DNA from 3 places in the Streptomyces sp. T028 genome. Region 3 is predicted to be linked to each of the others. Evidence: riboswitches for the same ligand, from Rfam matches in the RefSeq annotation. Region 3 holds a riboswitch; each other region holds the start of a gene.
What was found. Region 3 has a riboswitch for thiamine pyrophosphate ahead of thiO (glycine oxidase ThiO). Riboswitches for the same ligand answer to the same signal wherever they lie in the genome.

Region 1 (9,295 bases), on a different contig from region 3:
CTGGGGCGGCTCGGTGACCGCGGCCTCCGCCGACGGCGGGACCTCGGTGCGCACCGCGTTCGGCGTGGAGCGCGAGGCCGAGTCGTACAACCTGACCATCAAGCAGCTCGACGACGAGGGCAAACCCTCCGGCAACGGCTGGACGATGATCAACGGCCGGGACAGCGACTACACAGCGGATCTCGCCGATTCGGACGGTGAGGTCACCGTGCGCCTGCCCAAGGGCAGTTACGCCCTCACCGGGATCCTCGGGGGCGGTGCCGAGTCGGCCGTCGACTCGTACTTCCTGGCTCCGGCCGTGGAGTTGGACAAGGACACCACGGTCGTCATGGACGCCCGCGAGGCCGAGTCCGCGGCGATCACCATGCCCGACACCGAGGCCGCCAACAACCACGCCCAGCTCGTCCCCGGCTACACCGACACCGACGGGAACGCCCTCGACGCCTGGGCCGTCTACGCCTACCCCGATTTCCAGAGCTTCAAGGTCGCGCACGTCGGCCCGGAAGCGGCGAAGGACGCGGCATACGCCCAGTACAGCGGCTTCTGGACGCGTGAGGACGCCGACGGGCGCGCCGTGAACTACCGCATGGCGTGGAACCGTACGGGTTCGCTCGGCGCCTTCACCGCCGACGTCCGGCGCGAGGACCTCGCCAAGATCGACCTCACGTTCGGCGCGCCCACCCCGGACACCGGGCTGCTGTTCGCGATGCCCCTCTCGCCCGACGACCGGATCGCGGCCGACTTCAGCACCGTCGTCTGGCGGGAACTGCCGCTGCAGACCACCGAATACGTCCTCGGCAACGGCGTGAAGTGGGCGTACTCCGCGGAACAGCGGAACGCGCTGTCCTCGCTGCAGGGGCAGTTCAGGGCGTACGAGCCGGGCAGGAGCTACACCAAGAGGCTCAACATCGGCGTCTTCGGTCCGTCCCTGCCCCCGGGCGAGGGCGAACCGTCGGATGTGTATCCCGGGCTCGCGCGGCGCGGGAACACGGTCAAGGCGAGCCTGCCCCTGTTCGGCGACGGTGAAGGGAACCCGGGCCAAAGCTTCTACACGGTGGACGCCTCGCTCCGCGCCGACGGCGAGGAGATCCCCGCCGACGGCGATCCGCTGTACCGGGCCAGCTACACGGTCCCCGCGGGGGACCGTGCGTACGAGCTGACCCTCGACGCGTCCCGTGACCCCGAGCTGTACCCGGTCAGCACCCGGGTGCAGGCGAAGTGGACGTTCCGCTCGGCGGAGGTGTCCGAGGACAGCTGGACCAGGCTGCCGCTGTCCGTGGTCCGTTTCTCTCCCGAGCTGTCGCAGGCCAGCACGGCGAAGGCGGGCGAGCGGTTCGACGTGCCGTTCACCGTGGAGGGCGCGGCCGGCCGACGGACCGTCAAGAAGCTGAAGTTCCAGGTGTCGTACGACGAGGGCAGGACCTGGACCGCGGCGAAGGTGGTGGCCGGCGACCGGCTGTCGCTCAAGCACCCGGCCGAGCCGGGCACCGTCTCGCTGCGGGCCGAGCTGACCGACCGTGACGGCAACACCCTGGTCCAGACCGTGGAGCGGGCCTACCTCACGGTCCAGTAGCCCTCACCGTCCAACAGGGCGAGGGCACCACGGCGTGTCCGGGACCCACGGGACCCGTTTCCCGGACACGCCGTGCGGAGTTGCCCCTAGGCCGACAGGCCCTAGCATGCCACGTACGTCACCGGATCGCTCCCCGTCACCGCCTCCGCCCGCCCCTGCTTGACCAGGCGCCGCAGATGCGCCTCCGCCTCCGAGACGGCGATGGTGCGTGACCCGTAGGGGATCTGGTCCCAGGGGCGGTTCCACTCCATGCGTTCGGCCAGCTGCCAGGGGGTGAGGGGGGTGGCGAGGAGGGTGAGGAGATCGCTGAGGCGGGTCTCGTGGTGGGTGAGCAGCTCCCGTACCCGGGACGGGGCGTCGGTGAAGGGGTGCTGGTGGGCGGGGAGGATCTCGGCGGGGGCGAGGCGGCCGACGCGTTCGAGGGAGTCGAGGTAGTCGCCGAGGGGGTCGGTGACGGTGGTGTCGTCGGGGTCCTCGTAGAGGCCGATGTGGGGGCTGATCTCCGGGAGGAGATGGTCCCCGGAGAACAGGCGGCCGTGTCCGGGGAGGCCCGCCGGGTGCTCCTCCTCCAGGTGGAGGCAGACATGGCCGGGGGTGTGGCCCGGCGTCCAGATCGCCCGCAGCCTACGGCCGGGCAGTTCGAGGAACTCGCCGGGGACGATCTCCCGGTCGGGCAGGGCGGGGGAGAGGCCGGGGAGCCTACGGCGCCGGGACGTCCGCAGCGGGGCGATGTGCTCCTCGGGGGCGCCGGCCGCGGCCAGCTTGTCGGCCATGTACGTGTACCAGCGCTCGGCGCGGGTCTCGCGCGCCCGGCGCACGATCGACGCGTCCGCCGCGTGCATCGCGACCCACGCCCCTGAGATCTCCCGGACCTTGCCGGAGAGGCCGTGGTGGTCCGGGTGGTGGTGCGTGATGACCACCCCGTGCACCTCCGCCACCGCCGTACCGCAGGCCGCGAGCCCGGCGACGAGCGCGTCCATCGACTCCGGGTCGTCCCACCCCGTGTCGATCAGCACCGGCCCCCGGTCGGTGTCCACGACGTACACCAGCGTGAACCCCAGGGGGTTGTCCGGGATGGGCACCCGCAGGGACCGCACACCCCCACCATGATCGAACGTCGCCGTCATCTGCCCTCCGTCCCCCGGCCGTCGGCCGATCCATGGCCATTGCCCACTATAACTAGAACTGGTATCAGTTTCTGAAACACCGTCAGAAATGATGCGGACGAAGGCAGTGGCCATGGCTGAGCTCGTGGAACACGGAAAGCTGTTCATCGGCGGAGAGTTGACGGACCCCCTGGGCGATGCCGTCCTCGAGGTGGTCTCGCCGCACACCGAGGAGGTCATCGGGCGGGTGCCGCACGCCTCGGCGGCCGATGTGGACCGGGCCGTCGCGGTCGCCCGGCGGGCGTTCGACGAGGGGCCCTGGCCGCGGATGACCCTCGACGAGCGGATCGCGGTCGTCACCCGTATCAAGGACGGGATCGCGATGCGCCACGAGGAGATCGCCCGGGTGATCTCCTCCGAGAACGGCTCCCCGTACTCCTGGAGCGTCCTCGCGCAGGCCCTCGGCGCGATGATGGTGTGGGACGCGGCGATCACCGTCGCCCGGGACTTCACCTACGAGGAGCGCCGCGACGGCGTGCTCGGCAAGATCCTCGTACGGCGTGAGCCGGTCGGGGTCGTCGCGGCCGTCGTCCCCTGGAACGTCCCCCAGTTCGTCGCCGCCGCCAAGCTCGCGCCCGCGCTGCTCACGGGCTGCTCGGTGATCCTCAAGCCGTCGCCGGAGTCGCCGCTGGACGCGTACCTCCTGGCGGACATCACGCGGGAGGCCGGGCTGCCGGAGGGCGTGCTGTCGATCCTGCCTGCGGACCGCGAGGTCAGCGAGTACCTGGTCGGGCACCCCGGTGTCGACAAGGTCTCCTTCACCGGCTCGGTCGCGGCGGGCAGGCGGGTCATGGAGGTGGCCTCGCGCAACCTCACGCGCGTCACACTGGAGCTCGGCGGCAAGTCGGCGGCGATCGTGCTGCCGGACGCCGACCTGCAGAGCGCGGTCGCCGGGATCGTCCCGGCCGCCTGGATGAACAACGGGCAGGCCTGCGTGGCCCAGACCCGCATCCTGCTGCCGCGCTCGCGCTACGACGAGTTCGCCGACGCCTTCGCCACGGCGGCGGGCGCCCTCGTCGTCGGCGACCCGCTGGACCCGGCGACCCAGGTGGGCCCGCTGGTCGCCGAGCGGCAGCAGCGCCGCAACCTCGACTACATCCGCATCGGGCAGGAAGAGGGCGCGAAGGTCCTCACCGGCGGGGGCCGGCCGAAGGGGCTGGAGCGTGGCTGGTACGTGGAGCCGACGCTCTTCGGCGACGTCGACAACTCCATGCGCATCGCCCGCGAGGAGATCTTCGGCCCCGTGATCTGCCTCCTGCCCTACGGCGACGAGACCGAGGCGCTGAAGATCGCCAACGACTCCGACTACGGGCTGAGCGGCAGCGTCTGGACGGCGGACGTGGCGCACGGCATCAAGGTCGCGAAGCAGGTCCGCACGGGGACGTACTCCGTCAACACCTTCAGCCTCGACATGCTCGGACCCTTCGGCGGCTACAAGAACTCCGGGCTGGGGCGCGAGTTCGGGCCCGAGGGGTACGGCGAGTACCTCGAGCACAAGATGATCCATCTGCCCGCGGGCTGGGAAGGCTGACGGGGGCCATGGGTGACCGTTGGCACGTAGAGGTCGACCGCTCCCTGTGCATCGGCTCCGCCCAGTGCGTCCACCACGCCCCGGACGGCTTCCGCCTCGACACCGCCCGCCAGTCCCACCCGGTCGACCCGGACACGGACGCGAACGAGCGGGTGCTGGCGGCGGCGGAGAGCTGTCCGGTGGAGGCGATCGCGATCACGCTGGTGGGGAGCGGGGAGGCGGTGTTTCCACCGGAGGACTGAGCGGCCCTTGAGACGACCCCTGGGGGCGGAAAAATCTTGCCCTCAGGGGGTTCCATTCACTTCTGTCCGTATTATCCTGGTATTGGCCTACGAGGCGAGTGAGGGAGTCCAACCGGAGTAGCCGACTTTGGCGAGACGCGAAGGCATCCGCTGGGGCCGACGTCGACGGTTGGGCTGAGAGGCCGGAAAGCAGCAGTCGGGCTGGAAGGCGACCCCCAACACCTGATCCGGACCATGCCGGCGAAGGGAACCCGTCTCGTAGGTTTTCGCATGCGGTCGTGCGGTGGGGTGCCGTAGCGTGCGGTCGTGACCGAGCACTGGTACAGCGCGGCCGATATCCGTGTCGTAGAGGGCGGCGAAGCCGTGCGCCGCAGGCCGGGCATGTACTTCGGCGTCGGCCTGGACAGCCCGGAACTCCCCTCGCGGGCGTTCGGCCAGGTGGTGGGCTGGTCCCTGCACCCGGCCACGCGGGTCGCGCCCGCGCACACCCTGCGCGTCGAGGCGGAGATCCGCGGCGACCTCGCCTTCTCCGTCTTCGACGACGCGTCCGACGCCTTGGGCGTGGACGGAGTGCCGATCATCGGCTTCGGCTCGTTGATCGGCCCCCACCGCTGGTGCGGCTGGGCCGCCTCCGCGGTGAGCTCGCGCACGGTGGTCGAGGTCTGGCGGGACGGCGTCGGCTTCCGCCAGGAGTTGGCGGTCGGCAGGCCGCTCGGGGACCCGGAACGGTTCGTGCCGCCGGCCGGGGCGGGGACACGGGTGGAGTTCGAGCTCGACGAGGCGCTTCTCGCGCCCGGCGCGGCGATCACCGCCGACCTGGGCTCGCTGGACCTGTGCGGGTCGGCGTGCGCGGAGTCCGCTGGGTCGGCCGGCCTCCGGTTGCGCGACCTGCGGTGATCAGTCCGACGCGAGGTCCGGCGACCGCTTCGGGTCCGTCACGTCGATCAGGCGGCACACCGTCTCGATGTCGATGCGGACCTGGGCGATGGACGCCCGGCCCGAGAGCCAGGTGATCAGGGCCGAGTGCCAGGTGTGCTCGATGACGCGGACCGCCGAGAGCTGCTCGGGCGTGGGGTCGGTCAGACCCATCGCGTCGAGGATGATCGCCGTCGTCTGGCGGGAGACCTGGTCGACCTCGGGGGAGACGCTGCGGTCGGCGAAGGTCAGGGCGCGGACCATCGCGTCGGCCAGATGCGGCTCGCGCTGCAGGGCGCGGAAGGCGCGCATCAGGGTCTCCGCGACCCGCTCCGCCGGGCGGTCTCCGGACGGGGGCTTCTTGCGGAGCGTGCCGTGCATGTGCTCCAGCTGGTCCTGCATGGTGGCGACCAGCAGATGCACCTTGGAGGGGAAGTAGCGGTACAGCGTGCCGAGGGCGACCTGTGAGGACTCGGCGACCTCCCGCATCTGCACCGCGTCGAAACCGCCCCGGCTGGCCAGCTGCGCGCTCGTGTGCAGGATGCGCCGGCGGCGGGCCTCCTGCCGCTCCGTGAGGGAGGAGGAGGCGGGGCGCTGGGTGGTCTCTTCCGCAGGCATGGGCACCGTTCCGTGACAGTCGGTGAGGCTCGGTGATCACACAGCATGGCAGGGCCGCCCGGGCCGCGCGGGTCGTGGCGTGAATCACCTGATCCACTTCTCCCAGCACCCCTACCTGCCGGTAGATTCGGAGCCTCCCGAACGATCAAGTCTGAAACTTGTTCTAGATTAGCGTCTCGTCGTAACCTCGCGGGACAGTGCAGGCAGAAGGGGGCCCGGAGTGACCGCTGAGGCCAGTCAGGAGGGGTCCCGACGTGACCTCGCCGCTGACGGCGGGCGACCGCTCGACATCGCGCTCCTCACCTATAAGGGGAACCCGTTCTGCGGCGGCCAGGGCGTCTACGTACGGCACCTGTCGCGCGAGCTGGTCCGGCTCGGCCACCGCGTCGAGGTCATCGGCTCACAGCCGTACCCCGTGCTCGACGAGGGGTACGACGGCCTGAGTCTGACCGAGCTGCCGAGCCTCGACCTCTACCGTTCCCCGGACCCCTTCCGCACCCCGAAGCGCGACGAGTACCGCGACTGGATCGACGCCCTCGAGGTCGCGACCATGTGGACCGGCGGCTTCCCCGAGCCACTGACCTTCTCCCTGCGCGCCCGCCGCCATCTGCGCGCCCGGCGCGGCGAGTTCGACGTCGTGCACGACAACCAGACCCTCGGCTACGGCCTGTTGGGGGACGTGGGTGCACCGCTCGTCACCACCATCCACCACCCCATCACCGTGGACCGGCGGTTGGAGCTCGACGCCGCCGACGGCCGGCAGCGCCGCTACTCCGTGCGCCGCTGGTACGCGTTCACCCGGATGCAGAAGCGCGTCGCCCGCCGGCTGCCGTCCGTGCTCACCGTCTCCGGCACCTCCCGCCAGGAGATCGTCGACCACCTCGGCGTCCGCGACGACCGGATTCACGTCGTCCACATCGGCGCCGACACCGATCTGTTCTCCCCGGACCCGTCCGTGCCCGTCGTACCCGGCCGGATCGTCACCACGTCCAGCGCGGACGTGCCCCTGAAGGGCCTGGTGTTCCTCGTCGAGGCGCTGGCGAAGGTGCGCACCGAGCACCCCGACGCCCACCTCGTCGTCGTCGGTAAGCGTCCCGCCGAGGGGCCCGTCGCCCAGACGATCGAGCGCTACGGCCTCGAAGGCGCCGTCGAGTTCGTCAAGGGCATCTCCGACGCCGAACTCGTCGACCTGGTGCGCTCGGCGCAGGTCGCCTGCGTGCCGTCCCTCTACGAGGGCTTCAGCCTGCCCGCCGCCGAGGCCATGGCCACCGGGACCCCGCTCCTCGCCACCACCGGCGGCGCCATCCCCGAGGTCGCCGGACGCGACGGCGAGACCTGCCTCGCCGTACCCCCGGGCGACGCGGGCGCGCTCGCGGCCGGCCTCGGCCGGCTCCTCGGCGACGCCGCCCTGCGCGCCCGGCTCGGTGCGGCCGGACGCGAGCGCGTGCTCGCGAACTTCACCTGGGCGCGGGCCGCCGAGGGAACCGTCGCCCGCTACCGCGAGGCCATAGCCGGGGGCGCCCGCCGGCCGGCGACCGGGGTGCCCCAAGATGTTGACGTCGTAAACCGAGCATCCGATCGCGAAAGCAGGGCCACGTGCTGACCGTCGACTTCTCCCGGTTCCCGCTCGCCCCGGGCGACCGAGTCCTGGACCTCGGCTGCGGGGCCGGCCGGCACGCCTTCGAGTGCTACCGGCGCGGCGCCCAGGTCGTGGCCCTCGACCAGAACGGCGAGGAGATCCGCGAGGTCGCCAAGTGGTTCGCCGCGATGAAGGAGGCCGGCGAGGCTCCCGAGGGCGCCACCGCGACGGCCATGGAGGGCGACGCCCTCGCCCTGCCCTTCCCCGACGAGTCCTTCGACGTCGTCATCATCTCCGAGGTCATGGAGCACATCCCCGACGACAAGGGCGTGCTCGCGGAGATGGTCCGGGTGCTGAAGCCCGGCGGCCGCATCGCCATCACCGTGCCCCGCTACGGCCCAGAGAAGGTCTGCTGGGCGCTCTCCGACGCCTACCACGAGGTCGAGGGCGGCCACATCCGCATCTACAAGGCCGACGAACTGCTCGGGAAGATCCGCGAGGCGGGACTGAGGCCGTACGGCACCCATCACGCCCACGCGCTGCACTCGCCGTACTGGTGGCTGAAGTGCGCGTTCGGCGTCGACAACGACAAGGCGCTGCCGGTGCGGGCGTACCACAAGCTGCTGGTCTGGGACATCATGAAGAAGCCGCTGGCCACCCGGCTCGCCGAGCAGGCGCTGAACCCGGTCGTCGGCAAGAGCTTCGTCGCCTACGCCACCAAGCCGCATCTTCCCCCGGTGGGTGCCGAGGTGGCCGACCAGTGACCACCCCCCGGACAGAACACCTCGTCCTGCCCGGGGTCCTCACCGCCGAGCAGGCCGCCGCGACCGTCGCCGGCATCCTCGCCGTACAGCGGGAGGACGGCGCGATCCCGTGGTTCCGGGGCCATCACCTCGACCCGTGGGACCACACCGAGGCCGCGATGGCGCTGGACGCGGCCGGTGAGCACGAGGCCGCCGAGCGGGCCTACCTGTGGCTCGCCCGGCACCAGAACGAGGACGGCTCCTGGTACGCGGCCTACGCCGACGGAGCCCACGACGACGTCACCGACACCGGGCGCGAGTCGAACTTCGTCGCCTACATAGCCGTAGGCGTCTGGCACCACTACCTCTCCACCGGCGACGACACCTTCCTCGACCGCATGTGGCCGGCCGTCTACGCGGCCGTCGAGTGGGTGCTGCGGCTGCAGCAGCCGGGCGGGCAGATCGGCTGGCGGCGCGACCACGACGGCACCCCCACCGCCGACGCGCTGCTCACCGGGTCCTCCTCCGTGCATCAGGCGCTGCGCTGCGCGCTGGCGATCGCAGAGCAGCGCGAGGAGGCCCAGCCGGACTGGGAACTGGCCGCGGGCGCGCTGCGGCACGCCATACGGCGCCACCCGGAGCGGTTCCTCGACAAGGACCGCTACTCCATGGACTGGTACTACCCGGTGCTGGGCGGCGCGTTGACCGGCGCGGAGGCCAAGTCCCGTATAGAGGCGGACTGGGAGCGCTTCGTCGTGCCCGGACTCGGTGTGCGGTGCGTCGTGCCCAACCCGTGGGTGACGGGTGGGGAGTCGGCCGAACTCGCCCTGGCGCTGTGGGCGATGGGGGAGTCGGACCGGGCGCTGGAGATCCTGCAGTCCATCCAGCATCTGCGGGACGCGGAGTCGGGGCTGTACTGGACCGGTTA
Region 2 (9,295 bases), on a different contig from region 3:
GTTCACCCGTAGGTCGGCACAGAGTCGGAGAGCTACCGCCAACTGGAGCTCCCAGACCGTGCAGATCTTCGATCTTCCAGACTTCGAGAAAGATTCACAGACTCATGGCGAACTACACCGCCGCCGACGTCAAGAAGCTCCGCGAGCTCACCGGCGCCGGCATGATGGACTGCAAGAAGGCCCTGGACGAGGCCGAGGGCAACGTCGAGAAGGCCGTCGAGGCGCTCCGTATCAAGGGCCAGAAGGGCGTCGCCAAGCGCGAGGGCCGCTCCGCGGAGAACGGCGCCGTGGTCTCCCTCATCGCCGACGACAACTCCTCCGGCGTCATCGTCGAGCTGAAGTGCGAGACGGACTTCGTCGCCAAGGGCGAGAAGTTCCAGGCCGTCGCCAACCAGATCGCCGCGCACGTCGCCGCGACCTCCCCGGCCGACCTCGACGCCCTGCTCGCCTCCGAGATCGAGGCCGGCAAGACCGTCCAGGCGTTCGTGGACGAGGCCAACGCCAACCTCGGCGAGAAGATCGTCCTGGACCGCTTCGCGCAGTTCTCCGACGGCTTCGTGCTCGCGTACATGCACCGCACCATGCCCGACCTGCCCCCGCAGATCGGTGTCCTCGTCGAACTGGACAAGCCGAACGCCGAGGTTGCCAAGGGCGTCGCCCAGCACATCGCCGCCTTCGCGCCGAAGTACCTCGCCAAGGAGGACGTGCCGGCCGACGTCGTCGAGTCCGAGCGCCGTATCGCCGAGGAGACCACCCGCGCCGAGGGCAAGCCCGAGGCCGCGATCGCCAAGATCGTCGAGGGGCGCCTGGGCGGCTTCTTCAAGGACGCGACGCTGCTCGGTCAGCCGTACGCGCTCGACAACAAGAAGTCCGTCCAGAAGGTCCTGGACGAGGCCGGTGTCACCCTGAAGCGCTTCTCGCGCATCAAGGTCGGCATCTGAGTCCGTACCGCGACGGACGCCCGGCCCCTATAGGGTCGTAAGCAGTCGTCCCGATACGCCGTCACGCGTGCGTGACGGACGACAGCAGATCTGACGAGGAGGCCATTGCCGAGCATGGGTTGCGAACGACACCCCACCGGCAATGGCCTTCTTCGTATGTGCACCACGTGAAAGAGGCGGGATCCCCGATGACCACCAAGCCCCAGAAGAGCGACGACGGCAAAGTACACGGCCGGTTCATGCTGAAGCTGTCCGGCGAGGCATTCTCCGGTGGCGGGGGCCTGGGCGTGGACCCCGACGTGGTGCACAAGATCGCCCGGGAGATCGCGGCCGTCGTACGGGACGGCGCGCAGATCGCGGTCGTCATCGGCGGCGGCAACTTCTTCCGCGGCGCCGAACTCCAGGTGCGCGGCATGGACCGGGCCCGCTCCGACTACATGGGCATGCTCGGCACCGTCATGAACTGCCTCGCCCTCCAGGACTTCCTGGAGAAGGAGGGCATCGACAGCCGGGTGCAGACCGCCATCACCATGGGGCAGGTCGCCGAGCCGTACATCCCGCTGCGCGCCGTGCGCCACCTGGAGAAGGGCCGCGTGGTGATCTTCGGCGCCGGTATGGGAATGCCGTACTTCTCCACCGACACCACCGCCGCCCAGCGCGCCCTGGAGATCGACGCCGAGGCGCTGCTCATGGGCAAGAACGGGGTGGACGGCGTCTACGACTCCGACCCCAAGACCAACCCCGAGGCCGTCAAGTTCGACGCCCTCGGCTACGGCGAGGTCATCACCCGCGACCTCAAGGTCGCCGACGCCACCGCCATCACGCTGTGCCGCGACAACAAGCTCCCGATCCTCGTCTTCGAGCTTCTGGCGGAGGGCAATATCGCCCGCGCCGTCAAGGGTGAGAAGATCGGCACACTTGTGGGTGAGCAGAGCGGCCGGGGCTGACCGGGACATCCCTCCGGTTCGTACGACAACAGCTGACCGGGGGACGGACCCTGGTCCGAGGATGGACAATGTCCTGCCGGTCGGGAACCGTGCAGGAAGAAGACGCGACGCAGCCGGCCGCCGCCACCGACAGTGAACCGCAGCCGGGCCTTACTCAAGACACGCAGGAGCAAGTGGTGATCGAAGAGACCCTCCTCGAGGCCGAGGAGAAGATGGAGAAGGCCGTCGTGGTCGCCAAGGAGGACTTCGCCGCGATCCGCACCGGCCGTGCGCACCCGGCGATGTTCAACAAGATCGTGGCCGACTACTACGGCGCGCCGACGCCGATCAACCAGCTGGCTTCGTTCTCCGTGCCGGAGCCGCGCATGGCGGTCGTGACCCCGTTCGACAAGACGGCGCTGCGCAACATCGAGCAGGCCATCCGTGACTCCGACCTCGGCGTCAACCCCAGCAACGACGGCAACATCATCCGCGTGGTGTTCCCCGAGCTCACCGAGGAGCGCCGCCGGGAGTACATCAAGGTCGCCAAGGGCAAGGCCGAGGACTCCAAGGTGTCCATCCGTTCCGTGCGCCGCAAGGCCAAGGACGCGATCGACAAGCTCGTCAAGGACGGCGAGGTCGGCGAGGACGAGGGCCGCCGTGCGGAGAAGGAGCTCGACGACACCACCGCGAAGTACGTCGCCCAGGTGGACGAGCTCCTCAAGCACAAGGAAGCGGAGCTGCTCGAGGTCTGATGAACGACTCTTCCTGGGGCTCTCCGCCACCAGCCGGTACACAGGCCGGGTACTGGGGGCCCACCGACCAGGGGGCCTACCCGGGGCCTGTCCAGGGGGCAGCCCCGGCGGGTCCCGCGTACGATGCGCCTCAGGCGCAGCAGACTCGCCCCATGCCCATCGTCCCCGACGTACCCGCGCACGGCGGAAACCAGGATGACGACCCGGGGGCCGCTCGGCTGGGCGGCCCCTCGTCCCGCGACGAGGCGTACCGTCCCATGGCGCCCGACCAGGCGCCCTTCGGTGCGGAGACGTTCCGCCACGAGACCCCGTCGGCACAGCCCCATGCGGCGGTGCCGCAGAATCCGGAGCCCATGCCCGCCGCCCCGCCGCCCGCGCCCGCACCGCAGAAGAAGAGCGCGGGCCGAGACCTGGGCGCGGCCATAGGGGTCGCCGTCGGCCTCGGCACGGTGATCGTCGCGTCGCTGTTCATCGTCAAGGCCGTGTTCGTCGGCGTGATAGCCGTCGCCGTCGTCGTGGGTCTGTGGGAGCTGACCAGCAGGCTGCAGGAGCGCAAGCAGATCAAGGCGCCGCTCGTACCGCTCGCGCTCGGCGGCGCCGCGATGGTCGTCGCCGGGTACGTCCGGGGTCCCGAGGGCGCCTGGGTTGCCATGGCCCTGACCGCACTCGCGGTTCTGGTCTGGCGGATGACGGAACCGCCCGAGGGCTACCTCAAGGACGTCACGGCCGGCGTCTTCGCGGCCTTCTACGTCCCCTTCCTGGCCACCTTCGTCGCCCTGATGCTCACCGCGGAGGACGGGGCGCAGCGCGTCCTGATGTTCTTTCTCCTCACCGTCGTCAGCGACACCGGTGCGTACGCCGTCGGCTGGCGCTTCGGCAGGCACAAGCTCGCCCCGCGCATCAGCCCCGGCAAGACCCGGGAGGGGCTGCTGGGCGCGGTGTCGTTCGCGATGGTCGTGGGCGCGCTGTGCATGCAGTTCCTGATCGACGGCGGCAGCTGGTGGCAGGGGCTGCTGCTGGGCCTCGCGGTCGCTGCCAGCGCCACGCTCGGTGACCTCGGCGAGTCCATGATCAAGCGGGACCTGGGCATCAAGGACATGGGCACGCTGCTGCCGGGCCACGGCGGCATCATGGACCGTCTGGACTCGCTGCTGCCGACGGCTCCCGTCGTCTGGCTGCTGCTCGTGCTGTTCGTGGGCTCCGGCTGATCAGCGGTTACTTCCGCGCTGCTCGCGGGCCCTCGTCCTGACCGACCAGGACGGGGGCCCGCCGCCTTTACCCGAAGGCCGGCCGAGTGGGACGATTTCCCCTGGAAGTCCCTAAAGATTCCTCCTGCCCGGAGTTGTCACGAAAGGGGATGGGTGTCATGTCCGGCTTCCGCGAATCGATCGACGTCGACCGTACCCCCGAGGATGTGTGGGCGTACCTCATCGACCCGTCCCACCTGCCCGAGTGGCAGGCGAGCGCGGTATCGGCCGAGCCGCTCGACCCCGGTCCTGTGCACGTCGGCTCCCGGCTGCGCATCACCCGGCACGTGGGCCGTCGGGAGATCCCGATGACCATGGAGTACACCGAGTACGACCCCCCGCACGCCTGGGGTCTGCAGGGCGTCGACGGCCCCGTCCGCGGCCATGTCCACGGCGAGATCGACCCTCTCGACGACGGCCGCCGCTCCCGCGTCACCATGGAACTCGACTTCGAGGGCAAGGGCATCGGCAAGGTCCTCCTCCCCTTGATCGTCCGCCCCCAGGTCCGCAAGGAGCTGCCGCTCAACGAACGACTGCTGAAGGACCGACTGGAGCACGGGGCGGCGTAGGGCCGTCCCTGGCGGCTAACGAACGAGAAGAGTGACGACGACAGGCACGGTGCCGGTCAGGACGGCCAGCAACATGGAGGCCAGCGTCTGGCTGTTCACCATGCCGACGGGGCCGCTGCTGACGTCCTTGAAGAGCGCGTGCACCCGTTGAACGTCGTCGTCGAGTTCTTGTGCGCGAACGGGAGGGCGCTGCGGCATGGCGTGGTTGAGTCGGCGGAGTGTCGCCATGCGCCGCTCCGTGACCGCCAGTGAAAGGCGCCAGTGGGAATACAGGACGAGGAGGACCAGCGCGGACATCAGGGTCACCGCAAAGGTCCACTTGACCACCCACAGCAATTCGTTGTCGGGTGCGTGGTGGGAAAGGTATATGACCGGTGCGAACGACACGGTCAGCCCGATTGCGGACCAGGCGGTCACCAGCCGGTACCAGCGGGCCAGATTCTCCATTCCGGGTGTGCTGGCCGGGGCGACCCACCACAGTGACAAACAGCCGGTGGCCGTGATGACCCGGGAGAGTTTCGCCGCCCGCAGAATCCAGTAGAGACAGTTCGCCCCCGCGGCTCCGGTCATGGCCACGGCTGCGAAGGCCGCGGCCATGAGGAGCTTCTGGTCGGTGAGCAGTTGCACCTTGGACAGCGCGTACACGGCCGTCACGGACACCGCCGCGCCCCCCGCCATGTACCGTAATTGACGTGGGGACGCTGTTCCGCGGTCAATCCATTCATGGAACCGGCGTCGCCCTCGTGCCGTCAGCATTTCGTCCACGCTGTGAATGCTGTAGTGCAGTACGCGGCAGCCTGACCACTGGCAGAGGACGACGACGAGATTCACCGTCGAGTAGTAGATGAGCCAGGGGAAGAAGTCGCCCTGGAAAAGGACAGCGGGATTCCGTAGCTGTGACCCGGCGACGACGGCGGGCGGTGCGTAGCTGACGGAGATGAACAGGACCCCCGCTTTTCGGTTCCAGACACTGCGTGAGCCGGCGGCGCGGATGCCGAACAGCCGGAGAACCATGATCCGGGAGATGTCCGTGGCAAGCCGTTCGCGCAGCTGTGGGGTCGCCGTGGTCGACATGATCGGTAACCTCCGTGCGGGCGGGCCACGCAGCGATTGCAGCGCATCCCGTCCACTCGCGTAAAGACCACCGCGGCCCTGCGGTAGCGGCCCGGCCCGCGGCCCGGGGGCACCCGGTTCGATCTGCGACACTGGTGAGGCCATGCCTAAGCCCGGAGAACTTACTTTTGTCGCGCCGCGCGGAGCCAAGAAGCCGCCGCGGCATCTTGCCGATCTTTCGCCTGCGGAGCGGAAGGACGCGGTCGCGGAGATCGGTGAGAAGCCGTTCCGTGCCAAGCAGCTCTCGCAGCACTACTTCGCGCGGTACGCGCACGACCCGGCGGAGTGGACCGACATCCCCGCCGGGGCGCGGGAGAAGCTGCGGGAGGCGCTGCTTCCCGAGCTGATGACCGTCGTACGGCATCTGTCGACCGACGAGGGCACCACCCGCAAGACGCTGTGGCGGCTGTTCGACGGGACGCTCGTCGAGTCGGTGCTGATGCGGTACCCGGACCGGGTGACGATGTGCATCAGCTCGCAGGCGGGGTGCGGGATGAACTGCCCGTTCTGCGCGACGGGGCAGGCGGGGCTCGACCGGAATCTGTCCACCGCCGAGATCGTGCACCAGATCGTGGACGGGATGCGGGCGCTCAGGGACGGAGAGGTTCCCGGAGGGCCGGCGCGGCTGTCCAACATCGTCTTCATGGGGATGGGGGAGCCGCTCGCCAACTACAAGCGGGTGGTCACCGCTGTTCGGGCGCTCACGGATCCCGCTCCGGACGGGCTGGGGCTCTCGCAGCGTGGGATCACCGTCTCGACCGTCGGGCTCGTCCCCGCCATCCACCGGTTCGCCGACGAGGGCTTCAAGTGCCGGCTCGCGATCTCCCTGCACGCGCCGGACGACGAACTGCGCGACACACTCGTCCCCGTGAACACGCGGTGGAAGGTGCGGGAGGTGCTCGACGCCGGGTTCGAGTACGTCGAGAAGAGCGGACGGCGGCTGTCGATCGAGTACGCGCTGATTCGTGACATCAACGACCAGGCCTGGCGTGGGGACCGGCTCGGGCGGCTGCTGCGGGGCAAGCCCGTGCACGTCAACCTCATCCCGCTGAACCCGACCCCCGGCTCGAAGTGGACCGCCTCCCGGCCCGAGGACGAGAAGGCGTTCGTCGAGGCCATCGCGGCGCACGGGGTGCCCGTCACCATCCGGGACACCCGTGGCCAGGAGATCGACGGAGCGTGTGGTCAGCTCGCGGCCACCGAGCGGTAAAATCTGGCCACGTCACATCTTCATATTCCGACAGGGGAGCGCCACAGCGCTGAGAGTGCGGCAATCGGGCCGCAGACCCTCTGAACCTCGCCCAGGTCATTCTGGGTAGGAAGTTCGGTCATCGCTCAAGCTGTTGTGCCCTGCCCGGGCGTCCCCGGGCGGGGCCGCGTTCTTCCTGGCCAACCCCAGGAGGACATCCAGTGCACATCAAGACCCTCGTGGCGGCGACGGTCGGCCTCGGCCTCGTCACGCTGTCCGCATGCGGTGCGGAGTCGTCCGGCGACTCGGCGTCCGACGGCGGCTCCAAGACCGTCACCCTCGTCAGCCACGACTCGTGGGCCGCCTCCAAGAGCGTGCTCGCCGACTTCGAGAAGCAGTCCGGGTACAAGGTCAAGGTCCTCACGACCGGCGACGCGGGCCAGGCCGTCAACAAGGCCGTCCTGACCAAGGACAACCCACAGGGCGACGTCTTCTTCGGCGTCGACAACACCCTGCTGTCGCGTGCGCTCGACAACGGCCTGTTCCAGTCGTACGAGGCCAAGGGCCTCGACCAGGTCGGCAGCGCGTACCAACTGGACTCCGGCAAGCACCGGGTCACGCCCATCGACTACGGCGACATCTGCGTCAACTACGACAAGGAGTACTTCGCCGACCACAAGCTGGCCCCGCCGACGTCGTACGACGATCTGGTCAAGCCCGCCTACAAGAACCTCCTCGTCACCGAGAACGCCTCCACCTCCTCGCCCGGGCTGGGCTTCCTGCTCGGCACTGCCGCCCAGTACGGCGATGACGGTTGGGAGGGTTACTGGAAGGAGCTCAAGGCCAACGGCGTGAAGGTCGTCGACGGCTGGGAGCAGGCCTACAACGAGGAGTTCTCCGGCTCCGCCGGCGGCAAGAAGGCCGGAGCGGACCGGCCGCTGGTCGTGTCGTACGCCTCCTCCCCGCCCGCCGAGGTGATCTACGGCGATCCCAAGCCCAGCACCGCCCCGACCGGGGTCGCGACCGGGACCTGCTTCCGGCAGATCGAGTTCGCCGGGCTGCTGAGCAACGCCAGGAACAGCGCGGGCGGCAAGGCGCTCATCGACTTCCTGATCTCGAAGGAGTTCCAGGAGGACATGCCGCTCAACATGTTCGTCTACCCGGTGGTCGAGGGCGCGAGCGTGCCCGCGGAGTTCACGGAGTACGGGCCCGCCGCCAAGGACCCCCACACCATGGACCCGGCGAAGATCGCCGAGAACCGCGACCAGTGGGTCAAGTCGTGGACCTCGCTCGTACTGAAGTGACCAAGGCGGCCGGAAGGCCTTCCGGGAGCGCGGCGCGGCTCGGGCTGATGGCCCTGCCCGTCGCGTTCTTCGGCCTCTTCTTCGCCTACCCCGTCGCCGCGATCGTCGCCCGTGGGCTGAAGGTCGACGGGGTGTGGCGGTTCGGGCGGCTGGCCGACGTACTGGGCCAGTCCGACATCCGGCATGTCCTGTGGTTCACCACCTGGCAGGCGTTCGCCTCCACCGCGCTCACCCTGCTGGTGGCGCTGCCGGGCGCGTACGTCTTCGCGCGGCTGGACTTCCCGGGCAGGCAGGTGCTGCGGGCCGTGGTGACGGTGCCGTTCGTGCTGCCGACGGTGGTCGTCGGCAGCGCGTTCCTCGCGCTCGTCGGGCGCGGCGGTCTGCTGGACGAGCTGTGGGGCGTACGGCTGGACACGACCGTGTGGGCGATCCTGCTCGCGCACGTCTTCTTCAACTACGCCGTCGTCGTACGGACCGTCGGCGGGCTGTGGGCGCAACTCGACCCCCGGCAGGAGGAGGCGGCGCGGATGCTGGGCGCGTCCCGGCTGAGGGCCTGGCGCACGGTGACCCTGCCCGCGCTCGGGCCGTCCGTGGCCGCCGCCGCGCTGATGGTCTTCCTCTTCACCTTCACCTCCTTCGGTGTGGTGCAGATCCTCGGCGGGCCCACCTTCTCCACCCTCGAGGTGGAGATCTACCGGCAGACCTCGGAGATCTTCGACCTGTCCACGGCCGCCGTCCTGACGATCGTGCAGTTCGTGGCGGTGGGCGCGATCCTCGCCGTACACGCCTGGACGGTACGGCGGCGGGAGACCGCGCTGCGGCTGGTGGACGCGGACCTCACCGCCCGGCGGCCGCGCGGGGCCGGGCAGTGGGCGCTGCTGGGCGGGGTGCTCGCGAGCATCGCGCTGCTGCTGGTGCTGCCGCTGGCCGTACTGGTGCAGCGGTCCTTCGACGCCCCGGACTTCGCCTACTACCGGGCGCTGACCAGTGAGGACGGCAATGTCTTCCTGGTGCCGCCGATCGAGGCGATCGGCAACTCGCTGGAGTACGCCGTCGCCGCGACCGCCATCGCGGTGGTGATCGGCGGGCTGGCCGCCGCGGCGCTCACCCGTCGCGACGCCGGCCGGCTGGTGCGGGGCTTCGACGCGCTGCTGATGCTGCCGCTGGGCGTGTCGGCGGTGACGGTCGGCTTCGGGTTCCTGATCACGCTGGACGAGCCTCCGCTGGATCTGCGCGCCAGCTGGATCCTCG
Region 3 (9,295 bases):
GGGACCCAAGTGGGTCCGCGGCGTCGAGTACATGACCGCCGACCGCCGCGGCTTCTGGGAGGAACGCGGCTACCACAACATCGGCGACCCCTGGAAGGAGCAGCGCTACTCCTACCAGGAGGAGCCGGGGGACGGCCCGGAACTCTGAGTACGGTTCGTGGCGGTATGCTCATTGCCGGTTACCACGACAACCGTGCAGGGAGCCACTGATGGCCATCTTCAACGTGATCTACACCGAGTCTGCGGCTCGCGTGCGCGACAGCCTCCCCGAGGACCGCCGTGAGCTGCTCCAGCGGGGCCTCGCCATAGTGTCCACGGACCCCCGCACCAAGATCTCGTCGCCCATCTCCGGTGACGAGAACACCCGCTCCCTCGCACTGACCCACAGCATGGCCATCGAGTACGTCGTCAGCGACGGGTTGCTGATCGTGCTCGTGGTGCACATCGTCGACACGTCCCACGTGCTGTTCGAAAACGAGGACTGACAGCCTCAGCCGTCCCGCAGCTTCTTCAGTCTTTCCACGTCCGCCGCGTGCCCCTCCTTGCCCCCCGGCGTCTCGATGATCAGCGGTACGCCCTCCGTCGCCGGGTGGGTCATCAGCGCGCGGAACGGGTCCTCGCCGATGTGACCGGCGCCGATGTTCTCGTGCCGGTCCTTGTGGGCGCCGACCACGTCCTTCGAGTCGTTGGCGTGGATCAGCTTCAGCCGGCCCTCACCGACGGTGTCCACCAGCAAATCGAGGGTCTCGTGCATCCCGGACGGGCCGGTCAGATCGTGCCCGGCGGCGAACACATGGCAGGTGTCCAGACAGACACCGAGCTTCGGATGGGCGTCCAGCGCCTCGAAGTACGGCCCGAAGTCCCAGGTCCGGGAGCAGAGCGAGGAGCCCTGCCCGGCCGTGGACTCAAGCAGCAGGAACGGGTCGTCGTCATGGGTCAGCTCCTCCAGCAGCGGCAGCAGATGCTCCCGCACCTGCTTCAGCGCCACCGACCGCTCCCGCCCGCCCGTCGCGCTCCCCGTGTGCACGACGACCCCGAGCGCGCCGATCGCCCGGCCCCGGCGCAGCGAGTGCCGCAGCGACTCCACCGACCTCTCCACGGTCGCCTCGGTGTGCGAACCGAAGTTGATCAGATACGGGGCGTGTACGTACGCCGGGACCGACTCCGCCGCGCAGGCCTCCCGGAACGCCTCGTCCTGCGCCGGGTTGCCGGCCGGAGTGGCCCAGCCGCGCGGGTTGGCGACGAACACCTGGACCGTCTCGGCCTTGAGGTCATGGGCGTACGTCAGGCCCACGGAGTGCAGTCCGCCGGCCACGGGGACATGGCCGCCGACAGGGTTGCGGGAGGGGAAGGGTGCTGCTGGGCGGGGTGCTGGCTGACTCACCCGTTCAGGGTGTCATGCCCGGGCGGGTGACCTTCCCGGGCCCCTTCCCGGGCCCCTTCCCGGGGCTCTTTGTGGGCCCCCTTCCCGGGCTCCTTTCGGGCTTCTTCCCGCCGCCCGGTCACCGTCACCGGATGGTGATCGTGATCGTCGACCCCTTGGGCGCGGTCTTGCCGCCCTTCACCGACTGCTTCTTCACCGTGTCGCCGAACAGCCCGAGCAGTCCGCGGTCCTCCTTGACCCCGAACCCGGCCCCTTCGAGAGCCGTCCTGGCGTCGTCGACGCTGTCGCCGACCACGTCCGGGACCTCGACCATCTCCGGGCCCTTGGACAGGGTCAGCGTCACCGTGTCCCCGTCGGCGGCCTCGCTGCCGGCCTCCGGGGTCTGCGCCGCGACCTGGCCCGCGTCGAACTCGGAGGTGACCTGCTCGGCGGAGACCTCCACCGTCAGACCGGCCTCCTCCAGGTCGGCCTTGGCGTCTTCCAGATCCTCGCCGGTCACGTCCGGGACGTCGATCGCGCTGCCCTTGCTGACGACGATCGCGACCGCCGAGCCCGTGCGCCGCTCCGTGCCCGCCTCGGGCGAGGTACTGATCACGAAGCCCTTGATGACGTCGTCGCTGAACTCCTCGGTGACCTGCCCCGGCTCCAGCCCGTCCGACTTCAGCAGCGCCTTGGCCTTGTCCAGCCGGGAGCCCGTCACATCCGGCACCTCCACGGTCTGCGGGCCGTCGGAGACGGTGAGCGCAACGGAGTCGTGCTTGCGGATACGGGAGCCCGGCTCCGGGTCCGTGCTGATCACGGTGCCGCGCTTGACGGTGTCGCTGTAGGCATGCTCGACGTCGCCCACTTCCAGCCCGGCGGCCTCCAGCCGCTGCTCCGCCTTCGCCTGCGACTGCGTCAGCACCCTCGGCACCGTGGTGAACTGGCCGGAGTTGATGTACCAGACGCCGGCGCCGACCCCGATCACCAGCAGGAACACGGTGACGAGGGCGAGCACCCCGCGCCGGGGCCGCGCCGTACGGCGCCGGGGAGGCAGCGGCGGCGGGCTCTGGAACCGGGAGGTCCGGTGGACGGAGCCCGCGTCCGCCCCGAACCCCTCCTCCTCGTTGACCGGCAGCGGCCGGGGCACGGTCAGCGAGCGCGGGATGACGCTCGTGCGGTCGTCGGCGTTGTCGTGCGCGGCGGACACGGCCTGCGGGGGCAGGAAGTCCAGCTGCGCCTCGCTCAGCGCGGCGCGCGCGTCCCGCACCTGTCCGAGCAGCGCGACGGCGTCGTACGGCCGGACGCCCGGGGCGCGGGCGGTGGCCGACGCGACCAGCTCGTCGAGTGCGAAAGCCAGCCCCGGGACCTCGCCGGACGGCGGCGGGACGTCCTCGTGGAGATGCTTGTAGAGCACGATCGCGGGGGAGTCGCCGTCGTGCGGCTTCTCACCGGTGAGCATCTCGTAGAGCACGACACCGCACGCGTACACGTCGACCCGGGGGTCGGCGGCACCGGGCGTCTCGATCTGCTCGGGCGCCAGATAGGCGACGGTCCCGAGCACGGCCCCGGTGGTACTGGTGACGGTGTCGACGGACCGCACCAGCCCGAAGTCGGCGACCTTGACCCGCCCGTCGTCCCCTATCAGCACGTTCTCGGGCTTCATGTCCCGGTGCACGAACCCGGCCCGGTGCGCGGCCCCGAGCGCGGCGAGCACCGGCTCCAGGATGTCGAGCGCGGCCCTGGGCTGCAGCGCCCCACGCTCGCGCAGCACGTCACGCAGGGTGCAGCCGGCGATGTACTCCATCGCGAGATACACATACGACCCGTCCGCACCCTGGTCGAACACCTGAACGACATTGGGGTGCGCGAGCCGCGCGACGGACTTCGCCTCCCGGATGAACCGCTCGACGAACGACCCGTCGGCCGCGAGCGCCGGATGCATCACCTTGAGCGCGAGCACCCGGTCGAGGCGGGTGTCCACGGCCCGGTAGACCGTGGCCATCCCGCCCACGGCGATCCGCGCCTCGATGCGATACCGCCCGTCGAGCACCTGCCCGACCAGAGGGTCCTGAAGGGTCGTGTCCACGCAGCGAGTCTACGAGCCACGACTGACACCCCACCCCTTCCCACCCATTCGGAGCACGACTGCAGCCGACCTGTGACGCGCCCCACGGGGCGCGGGCACGCACCAGGCGTACATGCGTGCCCACCCGCGAGGGCCGGCCGCCGACGGCGATCAACCCCCACGGGCCGGCCCACCTCTCGACCGACGGTGAACGGGTGGTGCGCGGGTGGGAGAGCGTCAAAAGGCGGGGCGTTCCGGATCCAGGGTGGCCAAACCCTCCGTAGGAGACGACGCCTCGGCGAAGTAACGGCGGGGAATACGCCCCGCCAGCCGGGCCAGCCGCCCCGCCTCCACCCCGGCCCGCATGGCGGACGCCATCCGCTCAGGATCCGGCGACCGCGTCACCGCCGACGCCAGCATCACCCCCGCACACCCCAACTCCATCGCCAAGGCCACATCCGACGCCGTCCCGGCCCCCGCGTCCAGAATCACCGGCACACCCGCCCGCTCCACGATCAGCTGAAAGTTGTGCGGGTTGCGGATCCCCAGCCCGGACCCGATCGGCGACCCCAGCGGCATGACGGCGGCGCACCCCACGTCCTCCAGCTTCCGCGCCAGCACAGGATCGTCGTTCGTGTACGGCAGCACCGTGAACCCGTCGTCCACCAGCGTCTCCGCCGCCTCCAGCAACTCCACCGGGTCCGGCAGCAGCGTCCGCTCGTCGGCGATGACCTCCAGCTTCACCAGGGACGTCCCGAGCGCCTCCCGCGCCAGCCGAGCCGTCAGCACCGCCTCCCCGGCCGTGAAGCACCCCGCCGTGTTGGGCAGCACCCGGATGCCGAGCCGCTCAAGGACCGACAGCACAGAACCCCGCACAGCAGGGTCCACTCTCCGCATCGCCACCGTCGTCAGCTCGGTCCCGGACGCCACCAGCGCCCGCTCCAGCACCTCCAGGCTCGGCGCACCCCCCGTACCCATGATCAGACGGGACGAGAAGGACGTACCCGCAAGGACGAAGGCGTCGTCGGCCACGGCGCTCACCCTCCCTGCACGGCGGTCAGGACTTCCACCCGGTCGCCCTCGTGGAGCGCGGTGCCGGACCACTCCCCGCGCGGGACGACGGTCTCGTTCAGCGCGGCCGCCACGCCGGAGGGCGCCGCCGTCAGGGCTCGTACGACGCTGTCGAGGGCCGTACCGGGAGCGACCACCCGCCGCTCACCGTTCACCGAGATGTTCATACGAGCTGCTCCGTGACGGCGGCGGCGCCGAAGCGCCGGGGGGTGAAGGGGCGGGCCTCGTCGGGGAGTTCACCGGTGGCCAGGGCGTGTGCCAGCACGTCACCGGTCACCGGGGTCAGCAGCACGCCGTTGCGGTAGTGCCCGGTGGCCAGCAGCAGCCCGTCCAGTCCGGTCGGCCCGAGCAGCGGCGCGTTGTCGGGGGAGCCGGGCCGCAGCCCCGCGCGTGTCTCGGTCAACGGCAGTTCCGTGATCCCCGGCACCAGTTCGTGCGCGTCGCGCAGCAGCTCGTACACACCGCCCGCCGTCACCGTCGTGTTCCAGCCCAGCTCCTCGCTGGTGGCGCCCACGACCAGCTCGCCGTTCTCCCGGGGCACCAGATACACCTGGCTGCCCCGCACGACGGCCCGCACGGTACGGCTGAGGAACGGCGCGTACGCCGGCGGCACCGTCAGCCGCAGCACCTGCCCCTTCACCGGCCGGACCGGCGGCAGTACGTCCTCCGGAACCCCCGCCAGCCGCCCGCTCAGGCTCCCCGCCGCGAGCACCACCTGCCCCGCCGCCAGGGCCGTACCGTCCCCCGTGACGACCCCCGCGGCCCGCCCGCCCACGACGGACAGCCGCTCCGCCCACACGCGGTGGAGGACCACCCCCGCCCGCTCGCACGCCACGACCAGCGCGTCGGCCAGCCGCCGGGGATCGATCTGGTGGTCGCCGTCCACCCGCAGCCCGCCCCGCACCCCGGGCGCGAGCATCGGCTCCAGGCGTCGGCACTCCCGCCCGGTCAGCCACTCCGACTCCAGCCCTGACTGCGTCTGCAATGTGTGCAGTTCCCGCAGATGAGCGCGGTCGTCGGCGTCCAGCGCCACCGCGAGCGTGCCGCACCGGCGGTAGCCGAGGTCCAGCCCGGTCGCCTCCGTCAGCTCGGCCGCGAAGTCCGGGTAGCGGCGGGCCGAGGCCAGGTTGAGTCCCAGCAGGGTCTGCTCGCCGTGGTGCAGTTCGGTGACGGCGGCCAGCATCCCGGCCGCCACCCACGCGGCCCCGCCGCCCGGCTCGGGATCCACCACCGCCGTGGCGAACCCGCGCTGCGCGGCCCGCCACGCCGTGACCAGCCCGATGATCCCGCCCCCCACGACGAGGACGTCGGATGTACGTGTACGCGACATGGGCGTCCAGCCCCTCCCTTCGCCGGCATGACCCGGATCAGGTTCGTACGGTCGGAGGCCGGCCAGCCTCCCTCTCAGCCCGGTGCGTCCGGGCTCCCGCGAGTGCTCTACGTTGGCCACACCCTAGCCCGTGGTTCCGCGCCTCTTAAAGGGAGCCTCCCGCCCGTGTCCCGCTCGCTCGACGGTCTCGTCCTCGCCCCCGTCGCCGACCAGGCCCCGGGCCAGGTCGGCACCCGCACCCGCTTCACGTACCACGAGGAAGACGGCGTGATCTGGGCGGACTACGCGGGCGGCGACGTCGTACGCGGCCATCTCGTGGGTACCCGTGAGGGGGACCGGCTCGACTTCCGGTACGTCCAGCTCAAGCGGGACGGGACGACCTCCTCGGGGCACTGCGTCTCGATGGTCGTCGCGTTGGCGGACGGTCGGGTGCGACTGGAGGAGACCTGGTCCTGGGAGTCGCAGGAGGGCAGCGGCACCAGCGTTGTGGAGCAGGTCACGGAGCACGACGGCTGACTGACAAATTGTCAGTTGTCTATGGTGATCGGGTGAGCGAGCAGAGTCGGGAAGAGGACAGGCCGCCCGCGCGGCGCGTGGTCGTGGTCGGTGCGGGCATGGCCGGGGTGCAGACCGCGGTCGCCCTGCGCGAACAGGGCTTCGACGGCACCGTGACGCTGATCGGCGCGGAGCCCCACCAGCCCTACGACCGGCCCCCGCTCTCCAAGGCCGTCCTGCTCGGCAAGGCCGAGGGCTCCGCCTTCGACGTCGACTTCGAGAGCCTCGGCATCGACCTGCTGCTCGGTCGCGAGGTGCTCGGCCTGCGCCCCGCCGACCACGAGGTGGACACCGAGGCGGGGCCCGTCCCGTACGACGTCCTCGTCCTCGCCACCGGCGCCGAACCCATCAGGCTGCCGGGCGCCGAGGGCGTGCCCGGCGTCCATCTGCTGCGCACCCTCGACGACGCCGAGCGGCTGCGGCCCGTCCTCGCCCGCCAGCACGACATCGTGGTCGTCGGCGCCGGCTGGATCGGCGCCGAGTTCGCCACCGCCGCGCGCGAGGCCGGCTGCGCGGTCACCGTCGTGGAGGCCGCCGACCGGCCCCTCGCCGGCGCCCTCCCGGCCGAGGTCGCCGCCCCGATGACCTCCTGGTACGCCGACAGCGGCACCGAACTGCGCACCCACGCGCGCGTGGCCCGCGTCGAGCCCGGCGCGGTCGTCCTCGACGACGGCTCCCGGCTGCCCGCGGGCGCCGTCGTCGTCGGCATCGGCGCCCGCCCCGCCACCGCCTGGCTGACCGGCTCCGGCGTCGAACTGGGCGCCCATCACGAGGTCCTGGCCGACGACCGGCTGCGCACCTCGGTCCCCGACGTCTACGCGGTGGGCGACTGCGCCTCCTTCCCCTCCGGCCGCTACGGCGAACGCCTCCTCGTCCATCACTGGGACAACGCCCTCCAGGGCCCCCGCACCGTCGCCGCGAACATCATCGGCACGGCCACGGACGAGCCCCCGGCCGTCTACGACCCGGTCCCGTACTTCTGGTCCGAGCAGTTCGGCCGCTTCGTCCAGTACGCAGGCCACCACACCGCGGCCGACCACCTGGTCTGGCGCGGCGACCCGACGGGCCCGGCCTGGAGCGTCTGCTGGCTCCGGGAGGACCGCCTGGTGGCTCTATTGGCGGTAGGGCGCCCACGGGATCTCGCCCAGGGCAGGAAACTGATCGAGACAGCACGCCGCATGGACCCGGAGGCCCTGTCGGACCCGGCCCGCCCCATGAAGAACGCGACTGCAGGTCTTTAGGGGCGCGGGGAACTGCGCGACCAGCCCCCACGGCGCCGCACCCGAAGAACGACCCATCGCCGCCACCCCAAGATGCGCCTACCCTTGACCCCGTGACCGAGATTGACGCAAAGACCGATGCTCTCGTCCCCGCCTGGCTCACCGTGCCCGACATCGCGGAGATGCTCGATGTCGACGTGATCCGCGTCCGGCAGCTGATCAAGGAGGGTCAGCTCATCGCCGTACGCCGTGGTGAGAACCGCGCGCTGCACGTCCCCGCCGCCTTCATCGACGGGGACAAGGTCGTCAAGGGCCTCTCCGGGACCCTGACGCTCCTGCGGGACGACGGCTTCACGGACGAAGAGATGCTGGAGTGGCTCTTCACGCCCGACGACAGCCTGCCCGGCACCCCCGCACAGGCCCTCAGCGAGAATCGCGGTACGGAGGTGAAGCGCCGGGCCCAGGCGCTCGCCGTCTGAGGCAGCCAGTACCGACACCACGGGGGACACCGATGACCGACACCGCCCGCGCCCGCCTCGCGGACGCCCGGCTCTATCTGTGCACGGACGCCCGCACCCGCCAGGGCGACCTCCCGGAATTCCTGGACGCGGTCCTCGCGGCCGGTGTCGACATCGTGCAGCTGCGCGACAAGGGCATGGAGGCCGCCGAGGAGCTGGAGCACCTGAAGGTGTTCGCCGAGGCCTGCGCCCGGCACGGCAGGCTGCTCGCGGTCAACGACCGGGCCGATGTCGCCCACGCGGCCCGCGCCGGCGTCCTCCACCTCGGCCAGGGCGACCTGCCGGTCCCGGCGGCCCGTGCCGTCCTCGGCGACGACGTCCTGATCGGCCGCTCCACCCACGCCGAGGCGGAGGCGGAGGCCGCCGCCGTCCAGGAGGGCGTGGACTACTTCTGCACCGGCCCCTGCTGGCCCACCCCCACCAAGCCAGGCCGGCACGCCCCGGGCCTCGGTCTGGTACGGCACACCGCCGCCCTCGGCACCGACCGCCCCTGGTTCGCGATCGGCGGCATCGACCTCGACAACCTCGACGAGGTGCTGGAGGCGGGCGCCCGCCGGGTCGTGGTCGTCCGGGCGATCACCGAGGCGGACGATCCCGGCGCGGCGGCGGCGGAGTTCGCGAAGCGGCTGCGCCAGATCTAGGACGTCTGTCCAAAGGGTGGACAACAGGCCGACAATTCGGGCAAATATCCGGCGTTCGGTTGGGTGGTCGTCGGCCCCTGGTTAACCTGCGGGTATGGCCCTCGGAACCGCATCCACCAGGACGGACCGCGCACGCACCGTGCGTGACATCCTGGCGACCGGCAAGACGACGTACTCGTTCGAGTTCTACGCGCCGAAGACGCCCAAGGGTGAGCGGAGCCTGTGGGGCGCGCTCCGCAGGGTCGAGGCGGTCGCCCCCGACTTCGTCTCGGTGACGTACGGCGCCGGCGGTTCCACCCGGGCCACCACGGTCAAGGAGACCCAGCAGATCGTCGTCGACACCACCCTCACCCCGGTGGCCCACCTCACCGCCGTCGACCACTCCATCGCCGAGCTGCGCAACATCATCGGCCAGTACGCCGACGCCGGGATCCGCAACATGCTCGCCGTGCGCGGCGACCCGCCGGGCGACCCGATGGGCGACTGGGTGCCGCACCCGCGGGGCCTCACCTACGCCGCGGAGCTCGTC

Region 1: linked by a shared signal. The riboswitch ahead of ACLZN2_RS47910 (hypothetical protein) and the one ahead of thiO (glycine oxidase ThiO) in region 3 are both predicted to bind thiamine pyrophosphate.
Region 2: linked by a shared signal. The riboswitch ahead of ACLZN2_RS17615 (thiamine ABC transporter substrate-binding protein) and the one ahead of thiO (glycine oxidase ThiO) in region 3 are both predicted to bind thiamine pyrophosphate.

The regions. Positions count from the first base shown of each region.
Region 1 covers NZ_JBLRVZ010000075.1:30,886-40,180, reverse strand. Annotated here, with positions in the region: gene ACLZN2_RS47930 (S8 family serine peptidase) at 1-1,573, shown strand, start outside; gene ACLZN2_RS47925 (MBL fold metallo-hydrolase) at 1,675-2,700, opposite strand; gene ACLZN2_RS47920 (aldehyde dehydrogenase) at 2,813-4,270, shown strand; gene ACLZN2_RS47915 (ferredoxin) at 4,279-4,512, shown strand; TPP riboswitch at 4,603-4,778, shown strand; gene ACLZN2_RS47910 (hypothetical protein) at 4,819-5,409, shown strand; gene ACLZN2_RS47905 (TetR family transcriptional regulator) at 5,410-6,045, opposite strand; gene ACLZN2_RS47900 (glycosyltransferase family 4 protein) at 6,266-7,648, shown strand; gene ACLZN2_RS47895 (class I SAM-dependent methyltransferase) at 7,642-8,388, shown strand; gene ACLZN2_RS47890 (prenyltransferase) at 8,385-9,295, shown strand, end outside.
Region 2 covers NZ_JBLRVZ010000018.1:4,683-13,977, reverse strand. Annotated here, with positions in the region: gene tsf (translation elongation factor Ts) at 105-941, shown strand; gene pyrH (UMP kinase) at 1,130-1,888, shown strand; gene frr (ribosome recycling factor) at 2,065-2,622, shown strand; gene ACLZN2_RS17635 (phosphatidate cytidylyltransferase) at 2,622-3,830, shown strand; gene ACLZN2_RS17630 (SRPBCC family protein) at 3,989-4,438, shown strand; gene ACLZN2_RS17625 (hypothetical protein) at 4,454-5,512, opposite strand; gene rlmN (23S rRNA (adenine(2503)-C(2))-methyltransferase RlmN) at 5,655-6,761, shown strand; TPP riboswitch at 6,784-6,891, shown strand; gene ACLZN2_RS17615 (thiamine ABC transporter substrate-binding protein) at 6,962-8,044, shown strand; gene ACLZN2_RS17610 (ABC transporter permease) at 8,020-9,295, shown strand, end outside.
Region 3 covers NZ_JBLRVZ010000012.1:141,766-151,060, reverse strand. Annotated here, with positions in the region: gene ACLZN2_RS13005 (sulfite oxidase-like oxidoreductase) at 1-148, shown strand, start outside; gene ACLZN2_RS13000 (hypothetical protein) at 210-485, shown strand; gene ACLZN2_RS12995 (deoxyribonuclease IV) at 491-1,384, opposite strand; gene pknB (Stk1 family PASTA domain-containing Ser/Thr kinase) at 1,509-3,452, opposite strand; gene ACLZN2_RS12985 (thiazole synthase) at 3,669-4,463, opposite strand; gene thiS (sulfur carrier protein ThiS) at 4,469-4,669, opposite strand; gene thiO (glycine oxidase ThiO) at 4,666-5,832, opposite strand; TPP riboswitch at 5,830-5,942, opposite strand; gene ACLZN2_RS12970 (hypothetical protein) at 5,998-6,348, shown strand; gene ACLZN2_RS12965 (NAD(P)/FAD-dependent oxidoreductase) at 6,381-7,628, shown strand; gene ACLZN2_RS12960 (Rv2175c family DNA-binding protein) at 7,721-8,086, shown strand; gene thiE (thiamine phosphate synthase) at 8,119-8,766, shown strand; gene metF (methylenetetrahydrofolate reductase [NAD(P)H]) at 8,861-9,295, shown strand, end outside.